Regions from separate parts of the Streptomyces sp. BBFR2 genome, predicted to be linked through region 1. Evidence: riboswitches for the same ligand, from Rfam matches in the RefSeq annotation. Region 1 holds a riboswitch; each other region holds the start of a gene.
The links. Region 1 has a riboswitch for cyclic di-AMP ahead of ACGH2B_RS14900 (M23 family metallopeptidase). Riboswitches for the same ligand answer to the same signal wherever they lie in the genome.
Positions count from the first base shown of each region.

Region 2: linked by a shared signal. The riboswitch ahead of ACGH2B_RS05100 (M23 family metallopeptidase) and the one ahead of ACGH2B_RS14900 (M23 family metallopeptidase) in region 1 are both predicted to bind cyclic di-AMP.
Region 3: linked by a shared signal. The riboswitch ahead of ACGH2B_RS09480 (NlpC/P60 family protein) and the one ahead of ACGH2B_RS14900 (M23 family metallopeptidase) in region 1 are both predicted to bind cyclic di-AMP.
Region 4: linked by a shared signal. The riboswitch ahead of ACGH2B_RS17250 (transglycosylase family protein) and the one ahead of ACGH2B_RS14900 (M23 family metallopeptidase) in region 1 are both predicted to bind cyclic di-AMP.

Region 1 covers NZ_CP172415.1:3,736,740-3,741,494, forward strand. The annotation lists gene ACGH2B_RS14890 (PP2C family protein-serine/threonine phosphatase) at 1-333, shown strand, start outside; gene ACGH2B_RS14895 (DUF2332 family protein) at 504-1,607, opposite strand; cyclic di-AMP (ydaO/yuaA leader) riboswitch at 1,993-2,144, shown strand; gene ACGH2B_RS14900 (M23 family metallopeptidase) at 2,157-3,365, shown strand; gene ACGH2B_RS14905 (aldo/keto reductase) at 3,714-4,658, shown strand; gene ACGH2B_RS14910 (protein kinase family protein) at 4,717-4,755, shown strand, end outside.
Region 2 covers NZ_CP172415.1:1,464,560-1,469,314, forward strand. The annotation lists gene ACGH2B_RS05085 (GNAT family N-acetyltransferase) at 1-908, opposite strand, end outside; gene ACGH2B_RS05090 (HPr family phosphocarrier protein) at 1,095-1,376, shown strand; gene ACGH2B_RS05095 (GntR family transcriptional regulator) at 1,700-2,395, opposite strand; gene ACGH2B_RS05100 (M23 family metallopeptidase) at 2,622-3,398, opposite strand; cyclic di-AMP (ydaO/yuaA leader) riboswitch at 3,411-3,568, opposite strand; gene ACGH2B_RS05105 (M16 family metallopeptidase) at 3,820-4,755, opposite strand, start outside.
Region 3 covers NZ_CP172415.1:2,507,978-2,512,732, reverse strand. The annotation lists gene ACGH2B_RS09490 (GNAT family N-acetyltransferase) at 1-549, opposite strand, end outside; gene ACGH2B_RS09485 (hypothetical protein) at 662-1,015, shown strand; gene ACGH2B_RS09480 (NlpC/P60 family protein) at 1,145-2,287, opposite strand; cyclic di-AMP (ydaO/yuaA leader) riboswitch at 2,295-2,478, opposite strand; gene pcrA (DNA helicase PcrA) at 2,739-4,755, shown strand, end outside.
Region 4 covers NZ_CP172415.1:4,248,962-4,253,716, forward strand. The annotation lists gene ACGH2B_RS17240 (cytochrome P450) at 1-768, shown strand, start outside; gene ACGH2B_RS17245 (transglycosylase family protein) at 1,000-2,028, shown strand; cyclic di-AMP (ydaO/yuaA leader) riboswitch at 2,248-2,453, shown strand; gene ACGH2B_RS17250 (transglycosylase family protein) at 2,458-3,135, shown strand; gene eno (phosphopyruvate hydratase) at 3,680-4,755, shown strand, end outside.

The sequences.
Region 1 (4,755 bases):
CTGCTGCTCGCCCCGGACGGCGGGCTGCGGACGCTGGTGCCCGCGGTGCACGCGCTGCCGCTGGGGATGAGCGAGGTGGCCGGGTGGCCGGACCGGGCGGACGAGACGTTCTTCCCCGCCGGTTCGGTCCTGCTGCTGTTCACGGACGGCCTGACGGAGGCCCGCAACCGCGCGGGGGAGTTCTACGACCCGGTGGCCCGGCTGCGCGGCCGGGCCTTCCCCGGGCCGGAACGGCTCCTGGACACGCTGGTCACCGAGGTCGCCGCGCACACCGGCGGGGCGGGCGCCGACGACATGGCGCTGCTGGCGGTGCAGCGGCCGCTGGAGGAGTAGGGCGCGCGGGCGTGGAGCGTCGCGTGGGCGCGGCGGGGCGCGGGCGGAGCGGCGCCCGGCGCGCGGGGGGCTGGTGCGCGCCGGACGCGCGGGGGAGCCCTGGGACCGCACCCGCGCGCGGGGCGTACGGCCGGGCCCCGCGCGCCGGTGCCGCCTCCGGGTGCGGACCCCTACGCCACCCAGTGCAGGCTCTGGCCGTACGCCCCGGTCAGGGCCACCGGGCGGTCGTCCAGCGCGAGGGTCAGCAGCCGTTCCCGGTCGTCCGGGGCGAGGCGGACGGCGGACGGGGCGGGCCGCCACGGGGTGACGGAGTGGTGCTCCTGGGAGATCCAGTGGCCGCCGCCCGGCCGCCCGGCGAGCAGCGCGCGCACCCGGTCGGCGAACCGCTCCCGGTGCGCGGGCGGCAGCGCGGGCAGCACATCGGTGTGCAGGACGACGAGGGTGGCGTCCGCCGGGACCCGCGCCGCCAGTGCGGGCAGCTCCCCGACCAGGTCGCCGCGGACGATCTCGGGCCGCGGCGCCGCCCGTACCGCGTCCACCGCCGCCGTCAGCAGCCGCGCGCGCTCCGGGGTGCCCGGCCACACCAGGGACCGCAGCCAGCGCAGCGCCTCGGGGTCGCCCACCGGGTCGAGCGGGGCGGGATCGATGCCGCCGCGCCACACGATCTCCGGCAGCCGCGCGGGCGGCGCCGCGTCCGCCTCGGCCACCCGGTTCTCCCGTCCGACGCGGCACCGGAAGGTGACCGGGCTGTCCGGGGCGCCGAGGGTGTGCGTCTCCGGGGGCGCGGCCGGCCCGGGCGTCCCCGGGGCGGCGGGCTCGTACGCGTACCGGTAGCGGTCCGGATGGAGGCAGAGGCCGGCCGAGGTGCCCAGCTCCAGGAGGGCCAACGGGCCGCGGAGGCGGGCCAGGAGGGGCAGCAGGGCGGCGCAGCGGGCCGGTTCGCCGGTCCGGGGGGAGCGGCTCATGACGACGGCGCGGACCTCGTCCCAGTGCCGGATCGTCCACTCGCGCCAGCGGCCGTACGCCGGCTCGCCGCGCGGGCCCTGCTCGGCGTGCGGACCGTCGAGGTGGCGGACGGCCGCCAGCAGAAGGCCGGGGTGCTGCCTGTCGCCCGCCGGGAGGGACGCGGCGAGGAGTTCGCACAGCTCCTGGTCCTGCCCGATCCGCGCCGTCAGCTCCTCGTGGGCCGCACACCGGCCCCGCGCCTGCCACCAGGAGAAGTCCCGGTAGCGCGCTGCCAGGGCCGGTGCGTTGTTGACGAAGTCGACGACCATGATCAGACGCTACTTCGCTCACGGAGCGTGAGGGATACGCACCCCTCCGCATAACAAGTGATGCACAATCACGCGGAGGCCGTTTCGTGAGGGGCGGTCAACTCGCCCGTTTTTCACGGATGTTGCCCCGGAAAGTCTTGGCCAGGGAACGCGGTCGGGCGGAGCGGATTCACGGGAACGCTTGGAAAACGGCCGCGATCTCTATTACTGTCCGATAACGGAGCGCGGTCGTCCCAGCCGTCGCAGAGGCGGCACCGTGCCCCCACGCCGAATCCCGTACGCGCTCTTCAGGTACCCGGACATCCGGGCACACCGGTGGTCACTTCGCATACGGCGCTTCCGTGCACGCCGGTGCGCCGATATTTCGTGAACTGCCGTGATGTGTCCTGATGTTGTGCCGGGCGGCCCGAGCGGCGCGGAGGGAACCGGGGAACCACCACCATGGGGTGAATCGGACGCCTCGGCCAGAGGCCGCCCGTAGGAGACCTTCCTGCTCCGAACCCGTCAGCTAACCCGGTAGGCGCGAAGGAAGGAAAGGAGTGCGCCCCCGTGGCGTCCAACAGGCTTGCCCCCGAGGCCCCGTCCGCCCACCTCTCCCACGGCTTCGCCCCCGGGCCGACCGCCGCCCCGGCCGACACGGCGGTCTTCGCCCCGGGCACGTTCACCCAGGAGGGCCTCGCCGCCCAGGGCCCCGGCCCGTACGGCGCGGACGCCGGCGGGCCCGCGCCGCTGGAGACCGCGGGCGCGGCGGACGACGCCCCCGGTGAGTGGAACCCGACCGAGGAGTCCGTGCGGGCCGTCCGCGGCCGTCACCGTGTCGCCAAGCAGCGCGGCGGGCTGGCCCGCGGCGGCACGGTCCTCGGCGTCGGCGTGATCGCGGCGGTCGGCGCCGGCGGGATGGCGACCGCCGAGGAGAAGCCGCCGGTCCCGATCTCCGTACCGGACCTAGGCACCCTCGCCGCCGACGTCACCGGAGCGCTGCCGGACGCCGAATCGCTCCCCGGCATCGGGCCGTTGCTCGGCTCCTCCGACGACGCGGACACCACCACCGCGGCGCCGCTGTCGTCCGCCGGCCTCACCACCGAGGACGGCCGGGGGACGGGCGCCGGGGAGGCGCTGCGCAGCCGCATCCTCCAGCAGGCCGACAACCAGCAGACCGCCGCCGAGCGCGACGCCCGGGACGCCGCCGAACACACCGCCTTCGCCCAGGCGGAGAAGACCGCGGCGGGCGACCACCAGGACGCGGTGGCCGACGCGAAGGCGGAGCGGGCCGAGGCCGCGCGCAAGGAGGCGGCCGCCAAGGCGAAGCGCGAGGCCGAGGCCCGTGCCAAGGCGGAGGCGGCCCGCCTGGCCGAGCTGGCCAAGAGCTATCTGCTGCCGGTCACGTCGTACACCCTCACCGCGAGCTTCGGTCAGGCGGGCGACCGCTGGGCCGCCGACCACACCGGCCAGGACTTCGCCGCCCCCACGGGTACGCCGGTCAAGGCCGTGCACTCCGGCACCATCACGCAGGCGGGCTGGGCCGGTTCGTACGGCTACCGCATCGTCCTCACCCTCGACGACGGTACGGAGCTGTGGTTCTGCCACCTGTCGTCGATGGTGAAGACCGGCGGGAAGGTCTCCACCGGCGAGGTCATCGGCCGTGTCGGCGCCACCGGGAACGTCACCGGCCCCCACCTTCACCTGGAGGTCCGCCCCGGTGGCGGCGGCCCCATCGACCCGGTGCCGTGGCTGCGCGGGCGCGGGCTGCACGTCTGACCCCTGGGGGAGCCGGCTGATTCCGGGGGCGCCGTCGTCGGCGGGAGGTGCGGCGCCCGGGTGTCCGGCGCCGCGCCGGGGCGCCGTCGCGGTTCCGGGCGGACCGTGGTTGCCGGGGCGCGCGGGGCGCTGCCGTGCGCCGGGCGGGGGCCCGGGCACCTGGGGCGCGCACGGTGCCGGCGCGCGCCGGTCGTGGCCCCGGTCCTGGCCCCGGGCGAGGCGGCTCCCCGGGCGCCCGTCGCGGTGCCGTGGCGGGGCGCGGCGGCCCGTACGCCCGGCATACGGGACGGGCTCCTCCGGATGCCGCGCGCAGGAATATCTCCGCACGTCGTCACGCTGCACCTACGCATGACCACCACCACGCGTAAGCCCCTCGGCTCGCTCTCCGTCTCCCCGCTCTGCCTCGGCGGCAACGTCTTCGGCTGGACCGCCGACGAGTCCGAGTCCTTCGCCGTGCTCGACGCGTACGTCGCCGGCGGCGGCAACTTCATCGACACCGCCGACGTCTACTCGGCCTGGGTGCCGGGCAACAAGGGCGGCGAGTCCGAGACCGTCATCGGCGACTGGCTCGCCGCCCGCGGCAACCGCGACGATGTCGTCATCGCCACCAAGGCCGGCGCCCACCCCGACCTCAAGGGCCTGGCCGCCGACACGATCAAGAAGGCCGTCGAGGGTTCGCTGCGCCGCCTGCGTACCGACCACATCGACCTCTACTACACCCACTACGACGACGAATCGGTCGAGGTCGGCGAGTTCCTGACCGCCCTCGACGACCTCGTCCGGGCCGGCAAGGTCCGCGAGATCGCCGCCTCCAACATCTCCGCGGCGCGCCTGGCCGAGGCCCTGGCCTTCTCCGAGCGCGAGGGCCTCGCCCGCTACATCGCCCTTCAGCCGGAGTACAACCTGGTCTCCCGCGACACCTACGAGGGCGAACTGGCCGATGTCGCCGCCCGCCACGGCCTGGGCGCCGTCCCGTACTACGCCCTCGCCTCCGGCTTCCTGACCGGCAAGTACCGCCCCGGTACGGACGTCGACAGCGCCCGCGCCGGCAAGGCGGCCGCCCACCTCGCCACCGACCGCGGCGTCCGCGTCCTGACCGCCCTCGACACCGTCGCCGCCGCCCACGACGCGGAGATCGCCACCGTCGCCCTCGCCTGGCTCGCCGCCCGCCCCACGGTCACCGCCCCGATCGCCAGCGCCCGCACCACCGCCCAGCTCCCCGCCCTCCTGGCCGTTCAGGACCTCCGGCTCACCCCGGCGGAGCTGGAAGCGCTGGACGAGGCTTCGGCGTAACGGGGAGCGCCGGGCGGGAGATCCGGAAAGCACCGGGAAGCACCGGGAGGGAATCCCCATGGAGGAGGCACGCGGGCCGGACACGGCGCCCGCGCCG
Region 2 (4,755 bases), 2.3 Mb from region 1:
ACGCCCTGGACGCCGTGCTCCCCGCAGTCGTCGATCACCTCGGGGACGCGGTCGGCGGGGACGGCGATGACCGCGAGGTCGACGGGGCCGTCGATCTCCCGCAGGGAGCGGACGGCGGGGACGCCCTCGGGGTCGAGGCGGCCGGTCCCCTCGGGGAAGGCGTGGTTGACGGCGTGGACGCGGCCGGTGAAGCCGGAGTCGAGGAGGTGGCGCAGGGCGGTGCGGCCGACGCCGCCGGGCGCGCGGCCGGTGCCGATGACGGCGACCGACCCGGGGGCGAGGAGCCGCTGCATGGAGCGGGCCTCGGCGCGCTGCTCGCGGCCGCGCATCACGGCCATGGACTGCTCGGTCGGTTCGAGGTCGAATTCCAGCCGGACGACGCCGTCCTCGAAGGTGCGCTGCTGGACGTATCCGGCGTCCGTGAACACCTTGATCATCTTGGTGTTGGCGGGGAGCACCTCGGCGGCGAACCGGCGGATGCCGCGCTCCCGGGCGACCGCGGCGATGTGCTCCAGCAGCGCGGAGGCGACGCCGCGGCCCTGGTGGGCGTCCTGTACCAGGAAGGCGACCTCCGCCTGGTCGTCCTCCGGGGCCTTGGCCGGCCGGCCCCGGTCGTCGATCCGGTCGTAGCGGACGGTGGCGATGAACTCGCCGCCCACGGTGGCGGCGAGGCCGACCCGGTCGACGTAGTCGTGGTGGGTGAAGCGGTGCACGTCGCGGTCGGAGAGGCGGGGGTAGGGCGCGAAGAAACGGTAGTACTTCGACTCGTCCGAGACCTGCTCGTAGAAGGAGACCAGACGTGCGGCGTCGTCCGGGGTGATCGGGCGGATCCGGGCGGTGCCGCCGTCACGCAGCACCACATCGGCTTCCCAGTGGCTCGGGTACGCGTGATCCGGCGGCTGCTGCATGCGGACAGCGTACGGCCGGGCACCGACAACCGGCTCGGTGCGCGCGGGGCCGGTCGGGCGGTCCCCGGGCGGGGTGGGCGGGCCGGTGCGGACGTGGTGGGGAACACCGGGGGCGGGGCTTCTACGGCACCGGGGCCGACATGAGAGAGTGGTCTAGACAACCGTAACGACTTGAAGGGCAACACCATGGCTGAGCGCCGCGTCACTGTCGGTTGGGCCGAGGGGCTGCACGCCCGTCCCGCCTCGATCTTCGTCCGTGCGGCCACCGCCGCCGGAGTCCCCGTGACGATCGCCAAGACCGACGGCACCCCCGTGAACGCGGCCTCGATGCTCGCGGTGCTGGGCCTGGGCGCCCAGGGCGGCGAGGAGATCGTGCTCGCCTCGGACGCCGAAGGGGCGGAAGCCGCGCTGGAGCGCCTGGCGAAGCTGGTCGCCGAGGGGCTCGACGAGCTGCCGGAGACCGTCTGAACCGGGACGCCCCCACCGCCCCGCGACCGGGGCACGGCCCCGCCGCCACGACCGGACATGGTCACCGCGGCGGGGCCTTCCCTTTCCCGGACGCTCCCGCCGAGCGGCCCCCGCACGGACCACCGGGCTCGCGCCGCAGGGGCCGGATCCCACCCCGGCCCACGCGTTCCTTCACCACACGGGCGGCCGGCACACAGAAATGCACAATTCCACGGCGCGGGAATTCCCCGAGCCGGTCCGCTTTCCCCGCACGGCCGTTTCCGTAATTCCCCGCACGGTACCGAAAAGATCCCGCCACCGGCCCACCGCCCCGAATACCGGGCCTAGGCGGAACGCACCCGCCCGCTGCCGACGGAACGCGGCGGACGGCGTACCGCGGTCGCCGGGCGGCGGCGCGGACGGTACGCCGGGAGCGACCGCGCGATGTGCGACGCCATCAGGGCGCGCGCCGCCTCCGCGTCGCCCCGGGCCACCGCGTCCAGCACCGCGCCGTGGTCGTCCCACGTCTCCGCGTCCCGTGCCGGACGCTCGACGACGTACATCCAGTCGATCTTCCGGCGCACCTGGATCAGCAGCGCCGTCAGCCCCGGATTGCCCGCCGCCCGCGCCAGCGTCTCGTGGAACCAGCCGTCCAACCGGGGCAGATCGCCCGGGCAGCCGCGGTGAACCCGCTCCCTGCCGAGCCGCACCACGCCCCGTAACACCTTCAGATGCGCGTCGGTGCGGCGGGCGGCGGCGCGGGCGGCGCCCATCGGCTCCAGGAGCGCCCGCAGGTCCAGCAGGTCGGCCGCTTCCTGCGCGGTGGGCGCCGCGACACACGCCCCCGCATGGCGCCGCGCGGTGACGAACCCCTCGGACTGCAGGGTGCGCAGCGCCTCACGGACCGGCACCCGGGAGACGCCGTAACGGGCGGCCAGAAGCTCCTCGACGAGCCGGCTGCCCGGAAGCAGCGCGCCGGAGACGATGTCGTCGCGGATCGCCGTGGAGATGCGCTGCACGGAAATCTGGCCTCGCGTCATCGTGGGCGCCTCCACCGTCCTTCCCGGAAAACGCCGCCCCGCGGCGCCTTTTCGGCGACTCTATTCGACGGTGAAGGCTGCTTTACCGCCTTCACTTATTCATGGTGATCTTTTGGTGAGCACCTTTCCCGGCCCCGGGAAATCCGGCCACCCGCCACCGGACGCGACGGAGCCCCGGACGCCCTGTGGGGCGAGCCGGGGCTCCGGGGACCGCGTGGGGCGGACGTCAGACGTTGACGCCGTGCGCGCGCAGGTAGGCGATCGGGTCGATGTCCGAGCCGTAGTCCGGGCCGGTACGGGCCTCGAAGTGCAGGTGGGCACCGGTGACGTTGCCGGTCGCGCCGGACAGACCGATCTGCTGACCGGGCATCACCCGCTGGCCGACCGAGACGCCGAGCTGCGACATGTGGCCGTACTGGGTGTAGGTGCCGTCGTTCATCTTGATGACGATGTTGTTGCCGTACGCCCCGCCCCAGCCCGCCTCGACGACGGTGCCCGCGCCGACGGCGTGCACGCTCGTGCCGGTGGCGGCGTGGAAGTCGATGCCGGTGTGCGAACCGGAGGACCACAGTCCGCTGGACGCCTGGTAGGCGGTGGAGACGTACGAGCCGGAGATCGGCGCGACGAAGGCGTTGAGGCGCTTGCGCTCCTCCTCGCGGGCCGCGCGGACCTTCGCCTCGTGCCGCTTGTCGGCCGCCGCCTTGGCGGCCTTGGCCTGCTTCTCCGCCTCGGCCTCGGCCTTCGCCTTGGCCTCGGCCGTCTCGGCGACGGCCTGCTGCGCGTCGGCCTGGGCCTCGACCCGCTCGGCGAGTTCGTCACCGATGACGACGGCGCGGTGCAGACCGGTGTCGTGCGCGGCACCGGACGTGGCGGCCATCGCGGGCGAGGCGACGGAGGCGACGACGCCGGTGGCGGCGAGACCCGCGACGGAGGCGATGTTGCGGGTCGTCCGGGCACTGCGGCTCGGACGGCGGTGTTTCCCGGTGGCACGGGTGAACGCCATGTGCTGGCTGATCCTTTCCTTCCTTCTCGCCTACCGGGTTAGCTGACGGGTTCGGAGCAGGAAGGTCTCCTACGGGCTCCTCCGGAAGAGGCGCCCGATTCACCCCAGGGGACATGTGGGTCCCCGGCTCCCCTGGCTCGCGCCGTACGGGGACTCGGCGATGACTGCCCGGTGCCGCGGTTGCGGCGTGCTACTGACGGACAGCGCGCATGACGCTAATCGTGGCAACTTTCAATCGGCAAACAGAAACGCCATATTGTGCGTTACACCACACCGTGACAGCGGAACCAAAACCGGACATACGAACGATCCCGGGGGTGGATGACCACCCCCGGGATCCCGTTCCGTCCCACTCTGCCGAGCCTCCGTACCGGAAGCCGGCGCCGCGGTGACCCGGTCGGGCCACCGCTCCACCGGGCCGTCAGCCGCTGACGACCTTCACCTCGCCGATGCCCAGTGCCCGCACCGGCTCGGCGATCTGCGCCGCGTCACCGACCAGCACCGTCACCAGCCGGTCGGCCGGGAAGGCGCTGACCACGGCGGCGGTCGCCTCGACCGTGCCGGTCTCGGCCAGCCGCGCGTAGAGCTGCGCCTGGTAGTCGTCCGGCAGGTGCTGCTCCACCTGGTCGGCGAGGGTCCCCGCGACCGCCGCCGCCGTCTCGTACTTCAGCGGCGCGACACCGACGAGGTTCTGCACCGCGACGTCCCGCTCGGCGTCCGTCAGGCCCTCCGCCGCGAGGGTGCGCAGCACCTTCCACAGGTCGTCCAGGGCCGGCCCGGTGGACTCCGTGTCGACCGAGCCGCTGATCGCCAGCAGCGAGGCACCGACCGGGCCGCCGGGCGCGTCCGGCGCCGACGACCGCAGCACCTGCCCGAAGGAGCGCACCCCGTAGGTGTAGCCCTTCTCCTCCCGCAGCACCCGGTCCAGACGCGACGTCAGCGTGCCGCCCAGGCAGTACGTGCCGAGGACCTGCGCGGGCCACTGGCGGTCGTGGCGGTCGGCGCCGATCCGGCCGATGAGCAACTGCGTCTGCACCGCGCCGGGGCGGTCGACGATCACCACACGGCCGGTGTCGTCCGCGGTGATCGGCGTGACGGTGACCGGCTCGGCGGCGGCACCCTGCCACACGCCCAGCGTGTCGGCGAGCGCCGCGTCCACGTCGATGCCGGTGAAGTCACCGACGATCACCGCGGTGGCCGCCGCGGGCCGCACGTGCGCGGCGTAGAACGCCCGGACAGCCGCCGCGTCGATGCGTCCGACGGTCTCCTCGGTGCCCTGCCGGGGGCGCGACATCCGGGACGACGCGGGGAACAGCTCCTTGGACAGCGCCATCGCGGCGCGGCGCCCCGGGTTGGC
Region 3 (4,755 bases), 1.2 Mb from region 1:
CGCGGCGGGCCGGTCGGCCGCCGCCCGGCCCGTGACCAGGATCCGTACGTCCAGGATCCCGTCGCACTCCTCGGTGACGAGGCGGTAGCCGGGCGGGGGCACGGTGTCCGGGGGAGACGGCGGCAACGGGGCGGTCATGAGGTACTGCGGTTCGTCGTACCGCCAGGCGCCGGTGAGCAGCGGCGCGACGCGGTCGCGGGGCGCGCAGATCTTGAGCCAGACGTCCGGCGCCACCGTACGGGCCAGCTCGCGCAGGACCGCGGGGTCGGCGGCCGGGAGGACGTAGCGGGCGGCGTGCCGCGGGCGGCCGACCTCGATGCGGTAGCCGCCCAGAACCGCTCGCGGCGGCGGCGTCGCGCGGGACCGTGCCCACCCGTGTGCCCAGACGGCGGCGATCCGCGCCAGAGCGGCGGGGTCACCCGCCACCGGCGGACCGGCCGGGGCACCCGGCCCGGCCGGGCCGCCCGTATGTCCGCCTCGCTCCGGGGCGCCAGGGCCCCGCTCCGGGGTGTCGGGGACGGGGCGGCGGGCGGCATCGGCACGGTCCATGCGCCGCACCCTAGAGCCGCCCCCACGGCGCGGACAGGCCGTGAACAGGCCAGGAACAGCCGCGACGAGGCCCCCGGGAGGAGGTATGGGGGAGACCGTTACGATCCGCACTATGGACGTAGTAATCAATATCTTCGTCGGTCTGCACATCATCGGTATCGCCTCCCTGCTGGGAGGCTTTCTGACGCAGATGAAGGCGATGAGCGCGGGCACCGCCCGGTTCGTGCCGGCGATGCTGCACGGTGCGCTGACGATGCTGGTCACCGGCATCGTGCTGGTCGGCCTGAACCAGGCCCAGGGCAGCCCGGTCGACAACATCAAGATCGGCATCAAGCTGGCCGTCCTGGTCGTCATCCTGGGGCTGGTCTACGTCAAGCGGGACGAGGAGAGCGTCGCCAAGCCGCTGTTCGGCACGGTCGGCCTGCTCACCATGGTCAACATCTTCATCGCGGTGCTCTGGGTCTGACCCCGGGAGGGGCGCGCGGCGATTCCCCCGCGCCCCCGGCCCACCCCGCGCACGCCACCGGCCCGGCCCCTCACCGAAGGGGCCGGGCCGGTGGCGTTCTCCGGGGCGGTCACGCGGCCCGGCGGGGCGTCACGCCGGGCGGACGCTCCCGTAGATCGGCATGTAGTAGATCGACTCGATGCGTACGCTCGCGCCCGGCTTCGGGGCGTGGATCATCTTGCCGTCGCCGATGTACATCCCGACATGGCTGATGTCGTTGTAGAAGAACACCAGGTCACCGGGGGCGAGGTCCTTGGTGGCGACGCGCTGGCCGAACTTCACCTGGTCCCAGGTCGTCCGCGGCAGGTCCACCCCGGCGGCCTTCCACGCGGCCTGCGTCAGCCCGGAGCAGTCGTAGGAGTTGGGGCCGGTGGCGCCCCAGACGTACGGCTTGCCCATCTGCGCGCGGGCGAACGCGAGCGCCTTCGCGGCCTTCGTACGGTACGAGCCGTCGGCCGGTCCGCCGCCCTGGCCGGGGTCGGTCGTCCCGGGGGAGCCGGTGTCCGTGCCGCCGCCACCGGGCCGCTCGCGCTGCTTGCGGGCCTCCTCCTCGGCCTTGCGGCGGGCGGCCTCCTCCTTCTTGCGCTCCAGCTCCGCCAGGCGCGCCTTCTCCTGGGCGGTCAGGTCGGAGAGCAACTGCCGGGCCTCGGCCAGCTTGCCCTGGACCGTCCGCTTCGAGCCGGCCAGCTCGCTCTGCGACTCCTGGAGGCGCTCCAGACTGCGGGTCGCCGCGGCCCGCTGGCGGGCCGCGGCCGCCTGCTGCTCCTGGTAGGCGTCGACGGCCTGCTGCTGCCGTCCGGTCAGCCGCTCCATGAGGTGGCTGCGGTCGGCGAACTGCTGCGGGTCCTTGGCGAACATCAGTTGCGCCGTGGTGCTCATCCCGCCGCTGCGGTACTGCGCGGCGGCGAAGGTGCCCAGCTCACGGCGGGCCTCGTTGAGCTTCCCTGTGCGGCGGGCGGCGGCGTCCTGGAGGTCGCTGACCTCCGCCCGCCGCGCGTCGACGCGTTCCTTGACGGCGTTGTACTTCTGGGTCGCGACCTCCGCCTGGTGGTAGAGGGCGTCGACCTTCTTCTTGACCTCTTCGACGGTCGGCTTCGGGGCCCGGGGGGCCGCCTCGGCGGACTGCGACAGCAGGGTGACGGTGGCGAACGCCGCGGTCGTCAGTCCGGCGGCCGTCCGGCGGCTGCCGGGCGAGGTGAGGGCGCGGGTGCGCGGCTTGCGGTGCGACGGCAAGGCCGGCGACTCCTTCCGTGGACCGCCTACCGGGTTAGCTGTCGGGTTCGGGCGGTGTCGCAACGGAAGGCTTGCCCTACGGCCGGTACGTCCGCGCGCGGCGGCCGTGCAGGTCGATTCACCCCGGTGGTGCTGGTGGGTCCCCGGCTCCGGGTGCCGTGGGGCAGGGCCGGACTCGGCGGAGGCGGCCCGTGCGGACGCTGTCGTCCGCGGGATGCGGGCTGCCCGAGCGTGAACCTAGCCAACTCGTGTGGCTCCTGTGAAGGCAGGTGTTCGAATTGCCCGAAACCTTTCCGTGACCTGTGTGCATGAAGTGACGATCGCGTGGGCAGGGCGAGGTTTCTGCGGTGAATGCCGGATTCGTGGGAGCTGGGGGCGGAACCCTCCTCCTTCCGGCCTTTCCCCGGCTCCGGGCCCGACTGTCAGTGGGGCGGCCTAGACTCGGTGGGCGATGAGCAGCCTCTTTGACGACAGCTTCCTGGCGGACCTCGCCCCCAAGGACGAGGAGCCCCCGCCGCCCCCCGAGGACGAGCACGGCCCGGCCCCGGAGGAGGTCCCGCACGACCTCTTCAGCGGAAAGTTCGACGCGCCCGTGCCCCGGGACGCGCACTACCGCGACGGCGCCGCCCGCCCCGCCGTCGACCCGGCCGCGCTCCTGGAAGGGCTCAACGACGCCCAGAAGGCCGCCGTGGTGCACTCCGGCGGCCCGCTGCTGATCGTCGCCGGGGCCGGTTCCGGCAAGACACGTGTGCTCACCCACCGCATCGCCCATCTGCTCGCCGCCCGCGGCGTCCACCCCGGCCAGATCCTCGCGATCACCTTCACCAACAAGGCCGCCGGTGAGATGAAGGAGCGCGTCGAGGAGCTGGTCGGCCCCCGGGCGAACGCCATGTGGGTCTCCACCTTCCACAGCGCCTGCGTCCGCATCCTGCGCCGCGAGTCCAAGCACCTCGGCTTCACCTCGTCGTTCTCGATCTACGACGCCGCCGACTCCAAGCGCCTGATGGCCCTGGTCTGCCGCGATCTCGATCTCGACCCCAAGCGGTTCCCGCCCAAGTCCTTCAGCGCCAAGGTCTCCAACCTCAAGAACGAGCTCATCGACGAGGAGACCTTCGCCGGGCAGGCGGCCGACGGCTTCGAGAAGACCCTGGCCCAGGCGTACGCGCTCTACCAGGCGCGGCTGCGCGAGGCCAACGCCCTGGACTTCGACGACATCATCATGACGACCGTCAACCTCCTCCAGGCGTTCCCGGACGTCGCGGCCCACTACCGCCGCCGCTTCCGCCACGTCATGGTCGACGAGTACCAGGACACCAACCACGCGCAGTACACCCTCGTCCGCGAGCTGGTCGGCCCGGCCGAATCCGCCGCCGAGCTGTGCGTCGTCGGCGACGCCGACCAGTCGATCTACGCCTTCCGCGGCGCCACGATCCGCAACATCCTCCAGTTCGAGGAGGACTACCCGGACGCCACGACGATCCTGCTGGAGCAGAACTACCGCTCCACCCAGACGATCCTCTCCGCCGCCAACGCCGTCATCGAGCGCAACGAGAACCGCCGCCCCAAGAACCTCTGGACCGAAGCGGGCGAGGGCCCCCGCATCACCGGCTACGTCTCCGACACCGAGCATGACGAGGCGCAGTTCGTCGCCGACGAGATCGACCGCCTCACCGACGCCGGGGACGCCCGCGCCGGGGACGTCGCGATCTTCTACCGCACCAACGCCCAGTCCCGCGTCTTCGAGGAAATCCTCATCCGCGTCGGGCTGCCCTACAAGGTCGTCGGCGGCGTCCGCTTCTACGAGCGCAAGGAGGTCCGCGACATCCTCGCGTACCTGCGTGTGCTCGCCAATCCGGAGGACACCGTCCCGCTCCGCCGGATCCTCAACGTCCCCAAGCGCGGCATCGGCGACCGCGCCGAGGCGATGATCGACGCCCTGGCACTCCGCGAGAAGATCAGCTTCCCGCAGGCGCTGCGCCGCGTCGACGAGGCGTACGGTATGGCCGCCCGCTCCGCCAACGCCGTCCGGCGCTTCAACACTCTGATGGAAGAGCTGCGCACCATCGTCGAATCCGGCGCCGGCCCGGCCACCGTCCTCGAAGCGGTCCTGGAGCGCACCGGCTATCTGGCCGAGCTGCAGTCCTCCTCCGACCCGCAGGACGAGACCCGGATCGAGAACCTCCAGGAACTCGCCGCCGTGGCCCTGGAGTTCGAGCAGGACCGGGTGGCCGGCCCCGCCGCCGACGAGGCGGACGCGGACGAGCCCGTCTCCGGCGGCACCCTCGCCGACTTCCTGGAGCAGGTCGCGCTGGTCGCCGACTCCGACCAGATCCCCGACGAGGACGAGGACGGCAGCGGCGTCGTCACCCTCATGACCCTGCACACCGCCAAGGGCCTGGAGTTCCCGGTCGTCTTCCTGACCGGCATGGAGGACGGCGTCTTCCCCCACCTGCGCGCCCTCGGCCAGA
Region 4 (4,755 bases), 510 kb from region 1:
GACTGGGCCGCGATGATGCTCCGCCACACCAAGCCGGGCGGCACCGGCGGCGGTCCGCGCGGCGGCGTCGCCAAGGCGGTCAAGAAGATCCGCGGCTACCTCGCCGAGCTGATCCACCGCAAACGCGCCGTCCTGCCGCCCGAGCCCGCGCCCGGCGAGGACCTGATCTCCGGCCTGATCCGCGCCTGGGACCACGGCGAACACCTCACCGAGAACGAGGTCGCCGCGATGGCGTTCATCCTGCTCTTCGCCGGCTTCGAGACCACCGTCAACCTCATCGGCAACGGCACCTACGCCCTGCTGCGCGCCCCGGACCAGCGCGAACTCCTCCAGAAGTCGCTGGCCTGCGGCGACGCGGACGTCCTCGCCACCGGCATCGAGGAGCTGCTGCGCTACGACGGGCCGGTCGAGCTGGCCACCTGGCGGTTCGCGACCGAGGAGCTGACGATCGGCGGCGAGCGGATAGCCGAGGGCGATCCGGTGCTGGTGGTGCTGGCCGCCGCCGACCGCGACCCCGCACGTTTCGACGCCCCGGACACCCTCGATCTGCGCCGCGGCGACAACCCGCACCTCGGCTACGGCCACGGCATCCACTACTGCCTCGGCGCGCCACTGGCCCGCCTCGAAGGACAGACCGCCCTCGCCACCCTCCTGACCCGCCTGCCCGACATCCGGCTTGCGGCGGAACCGGACGATTTGCGGTGGCGCGGCGGGCTCATCATGCGCGGTCTGCGCACCCTCCCCGTGACGTTCACCCCGGCCCCCTGACGACACGCCGCCCACCCGCGCGGACGGCCGTCCGGGGCCCAGTAATTGACGCTCCATCAGGCACGTGACCTACACGTGATCTCCGCTACACCAGCTTGTGACGCCCCGTGGGCCCGGCTACCTTGCCACCGAACAAACGCTCCACCGCTCGGTGGTGGCCGTACCGGACCCCGGGCGGCCGCGCCGGGGCGCCGGGGCGGACAACTCAACCGCCGCTCGAAAGGCAATCGCATGCGCACCGGCAACGGCAGACACCGTCGCCCCCGCCAGGCACCGGCCCTCTTTGTCACGGCGGGAGTGACCGGCGCGGGCCTCGCCCTGCCCCTCCTCGGCACGGGCGCCGCCCACGCCGCCGACGCCACCACCTGGGACCGCGTCGCCCAGTGCGAGTCGGGCGGCATCTGGTCCAGCGCCCCCGGCAACGGCTTCTACGGCGGACTCCAGCTCACCCTCGACATGTGGCGCGACCACGGCGGTCTGGAGTACGCCGCCCGGCCCGACCTGGCCAGCCGCTCCCAGCAGATAGCCGTGGCCCAGGCGATCCTCGCCGAACGCGGCCCGGACGCCTGGCCGCGCTGCGCCGTCGACGCCGGGCTCACCGAGGACGGCGGCACCCCCGACGTCGACCCCGGCGGCACACCCCCCGCCGACACGGACGGCAGGCTCCCCGACACCGGTACCGACACCGACCCCGGCACCGACCCCGGCGCCGACCCGGGCACGGACACCGGCCAGGACGGGACCCACGCCCCCGGCACCCCGGACCCGGACACCACCGACCCGTCCACCCCGGACGGCACCCCGGACCCGTCCACCACCCCCGGCACGCCTGACCCCACCGGCTCCCCGAAGACGCCGGGTGAGCCGCGGCGGCCCGACGGCACCGCCCCCTCCGGCGATCCGTCCACCGATCCGTCCGGCCACGCCACCGACCCCGCCGGGCCGTCGCACCCGTCCCGTACGACGCCCCCGGCGGACCGCGACGGCTCCCGCGGCGACGGCTCCGGGCGCCACCGCGGCGGCGGTGACGACGAGGGGGACGGCGACCGCACCCCGGGGCGGCACGCCTCGCGGGGCGGCGAGCGGGCGGAGCCGGGCGACGGCTCGTACACCGTGCGCCCCGGTGACAACCTGTCAGCCATCGCCGAGGCGCGGGAGCTGCCGGGCGGCTGGCCCGCGCTGTACGAGCGGAACGAGGACGTCATCGGTGACGACCCGGACCTCATCCACCCCGGTCAACTCCTCGATCTGGGCCACTGATCGGGGCGATAGGCGCCTTTTGCCCGTTTTGGCGAAAGTGAGACATGGCTCTCGTCGCGCTCCGTGGTGTCCGACCCGTCCCGGCAAATCCGCACCACGCCCCACCTGCGGAAATGTGACCCCTCTGTGATCATTGACGGTCAACTGGGCGCAGAAAGCGGGGTTTGAACGAAACAGAGGGTTCTGCTTACGGTCAGCACCGCTCGCCAAAGCGGGCCCTTCGTTCACACGCCGAATCCTGCCGGTGGGCGAAGGTGGTCGACGCGCAAGCGCCGAAGGCAGGAGCGGGGGACCCAAGGTAAGCGCCGGCCCCACCCGTGAAAGCGGGTCAACCGGCTTGGGGTGAAGCCGTGCGAAAGCACGGCCGGGCAATCCACGCCGCCCGAACCCGACAGCTCACCTCGCAGGCGTCGGTGAGGAAAACGAACCATGCTGAGCAACAAGGCCAAGCACCGCCGCCCCTCCAAGGCCGTCCGCGTCGCGACCCTCGCCGGTGTCGCCGGCGCCGCCGTGGCCGTCCCGCTGATGGGCGCCACCAACGCCTCCGCCGCCTCCGTCGCCACCTGGGACGCCGTCGCCCAGTGCGAGTCCGGCGGCAACTGGTCGATCAACACCGGTAACGGCTACTACGGCGGCCTGCAGTTCTCCGCCTCCAGCTGGGCGGCCGCCGGCGGCACGCAGTTCGCGCCCCGCGCCGACCTGGCCACCAAGGCCCAGCAGATCCAGGCCGCCGAGAAGCTCCTCGCCATCCAGGGCCCGGGCGCCTGGTCCTGCGCCGGCGCCGGCAACCTCACCGCCGGTGGCCCGTCCCCCGACCTGAACACCGGCGCCACCACCAAGGCCGCCCCCAAGCAGCAGGCGCCGAAGCAGCAGGCCCAGCCCAAGGCGGCGCCGAAGCAGCAGGCCCCGCGGACCGAGGCCGCCCCGAAGCGCGCCCCGCAGCACCACGTCATGGGCCACGGCAACTACACCGTGAAGTCCGGCGACACCCTGGCCAAGATCGCCAAGGCGCACGGCAAGAACTGGAAGTCGGTCTACGCGGACAACAAGTCCACCATCGGCTCCAACCCGAACCTCATCTTCCCGGGCCAGAAGCTCCACATCTGATCCCCGCGGCCCGATCCCCCCCCGCGGGGCACCGCTCACCGCCCCGCACCCCGGGCTCCCCGGCCCCGCCGTCCCCGTCCCCACCGCCACGAGGCGCGCCGGGACATGACGGCCGCCCCTCCCGGTCCACCGCTCCCGTACGTACGGCGGTACGTACGGCACACCGGACCGGGGGACGGCACCGGCGCCCGGGCCTCGCGGGCCGCGGCCCCGGCACCGTCCGGGCCCCGCGCCCGCCGCATCACCCTCCCCACGCGACGCCCCGTCCGGCGCGCACGTCCCCGGGGTGGCACCGGCTCCCGAGCCGGTGCCACCCGCCGTGCGCCGAGGCGGGGTTTCGCCGTTCCGTACTCTGGTGCCGGACACACCGTCGTGGCCTGCCCCTTATCCGCCTGCTTTTCCGTTCCGTGGCCTTCGTTGCCGAAAGGCCGGAACCCGGCGTCCGAGGCACTTTCGTCCCGTAGTGCGGGCCGCGAGGCAGTCGAGGACCCGGGGGCCGTTAGGCTCGTGCCGCAGAACTCCAGACACCCATGAAGGAGACAACGTGCCGTCCATCGACGTCGTCGTAGCCCGGGAAATTCTCGACTCGCGAGGTAACCCCACGGTCGAGGTCGAGGTCGGCCTCGACGACGGCTCCACCGGCCGGGCCGCCGTTCCGTCCGGCGCCTCCACCGGCGCCTTCGAGGCCATCGAGCTGCGCGACGGGGACCCCAACCGCTACCAGGGCAAGGGCGTCGAGAAGGCCGTCCTCGCCGTCATCGAGCAGATCGGCCCGGAGCTGGTCGGCTACGACGCCACCGAGCAGCGCCTCATCGACCAGGCCATGTTCGACCTGGACGCCACCGACAACAAGGGCTCGCTGGGCGCCAACGCCATCCTCGGCGTCTCCCTCGCCGTCGCGCACGCCGCCTCCGAGGCCAGCGACCTGCCGCTCTTCCGCTACCTCGGCGGCCCGAACGCGCACCTGCTGCCCGTCCCGATGATGAACATCCTCAACGGTGGGTCGCACGCCGACTCCAACGTCGACATCCAGGAGTTCATGATCGCCCCGATCGGCGCGGAGTCCTTCTCCGAGGCGCTGCGCTGGGGCGCCGAGGTCTACCACACCCTCAAGAAGGTCCTGAAGAGCAAGGGCCTGGCCACCGGTCTCGGCGACGAGGGCGGCTTCGCCCCGAACCTCGGCTCCAACCGCGAGGCCCTCGACCTCATCCTGGAAGCCATCAAGGAGGCCGGTTACGCCCCCGGCCAGGACATCGCGCTCGCCCTGGACGTCGCCGCCTCCGAGTTCTACAAGGACGGCAAGTACCAGTTCGAGGGCAAGGAGCGCTCCGCCGCCGAGATGACGGAGTACTACGAGGAGCTGGTGGACGCGTACCCGCTGGTCTCCATCGAGGACCCGCTGTTCGAGGACGACTGGGCCGGCTGGAAGGTCATCACCGACAAGCTCGGCGCCAAGGTCCAGCTCGTCGGCGACGACCTCTTCGTCACCAACCCCGAGCGGCTGGCCCGCGGCATCGAGGAGGGCTCCGCCAACGCCCTCCTGGTCAAGGTGAACCAGATCGGTTCGCTCACCGAGACCCTGGACGCCGTCGAGCTGGCCCAGCGCAACGGCTTCAAGTG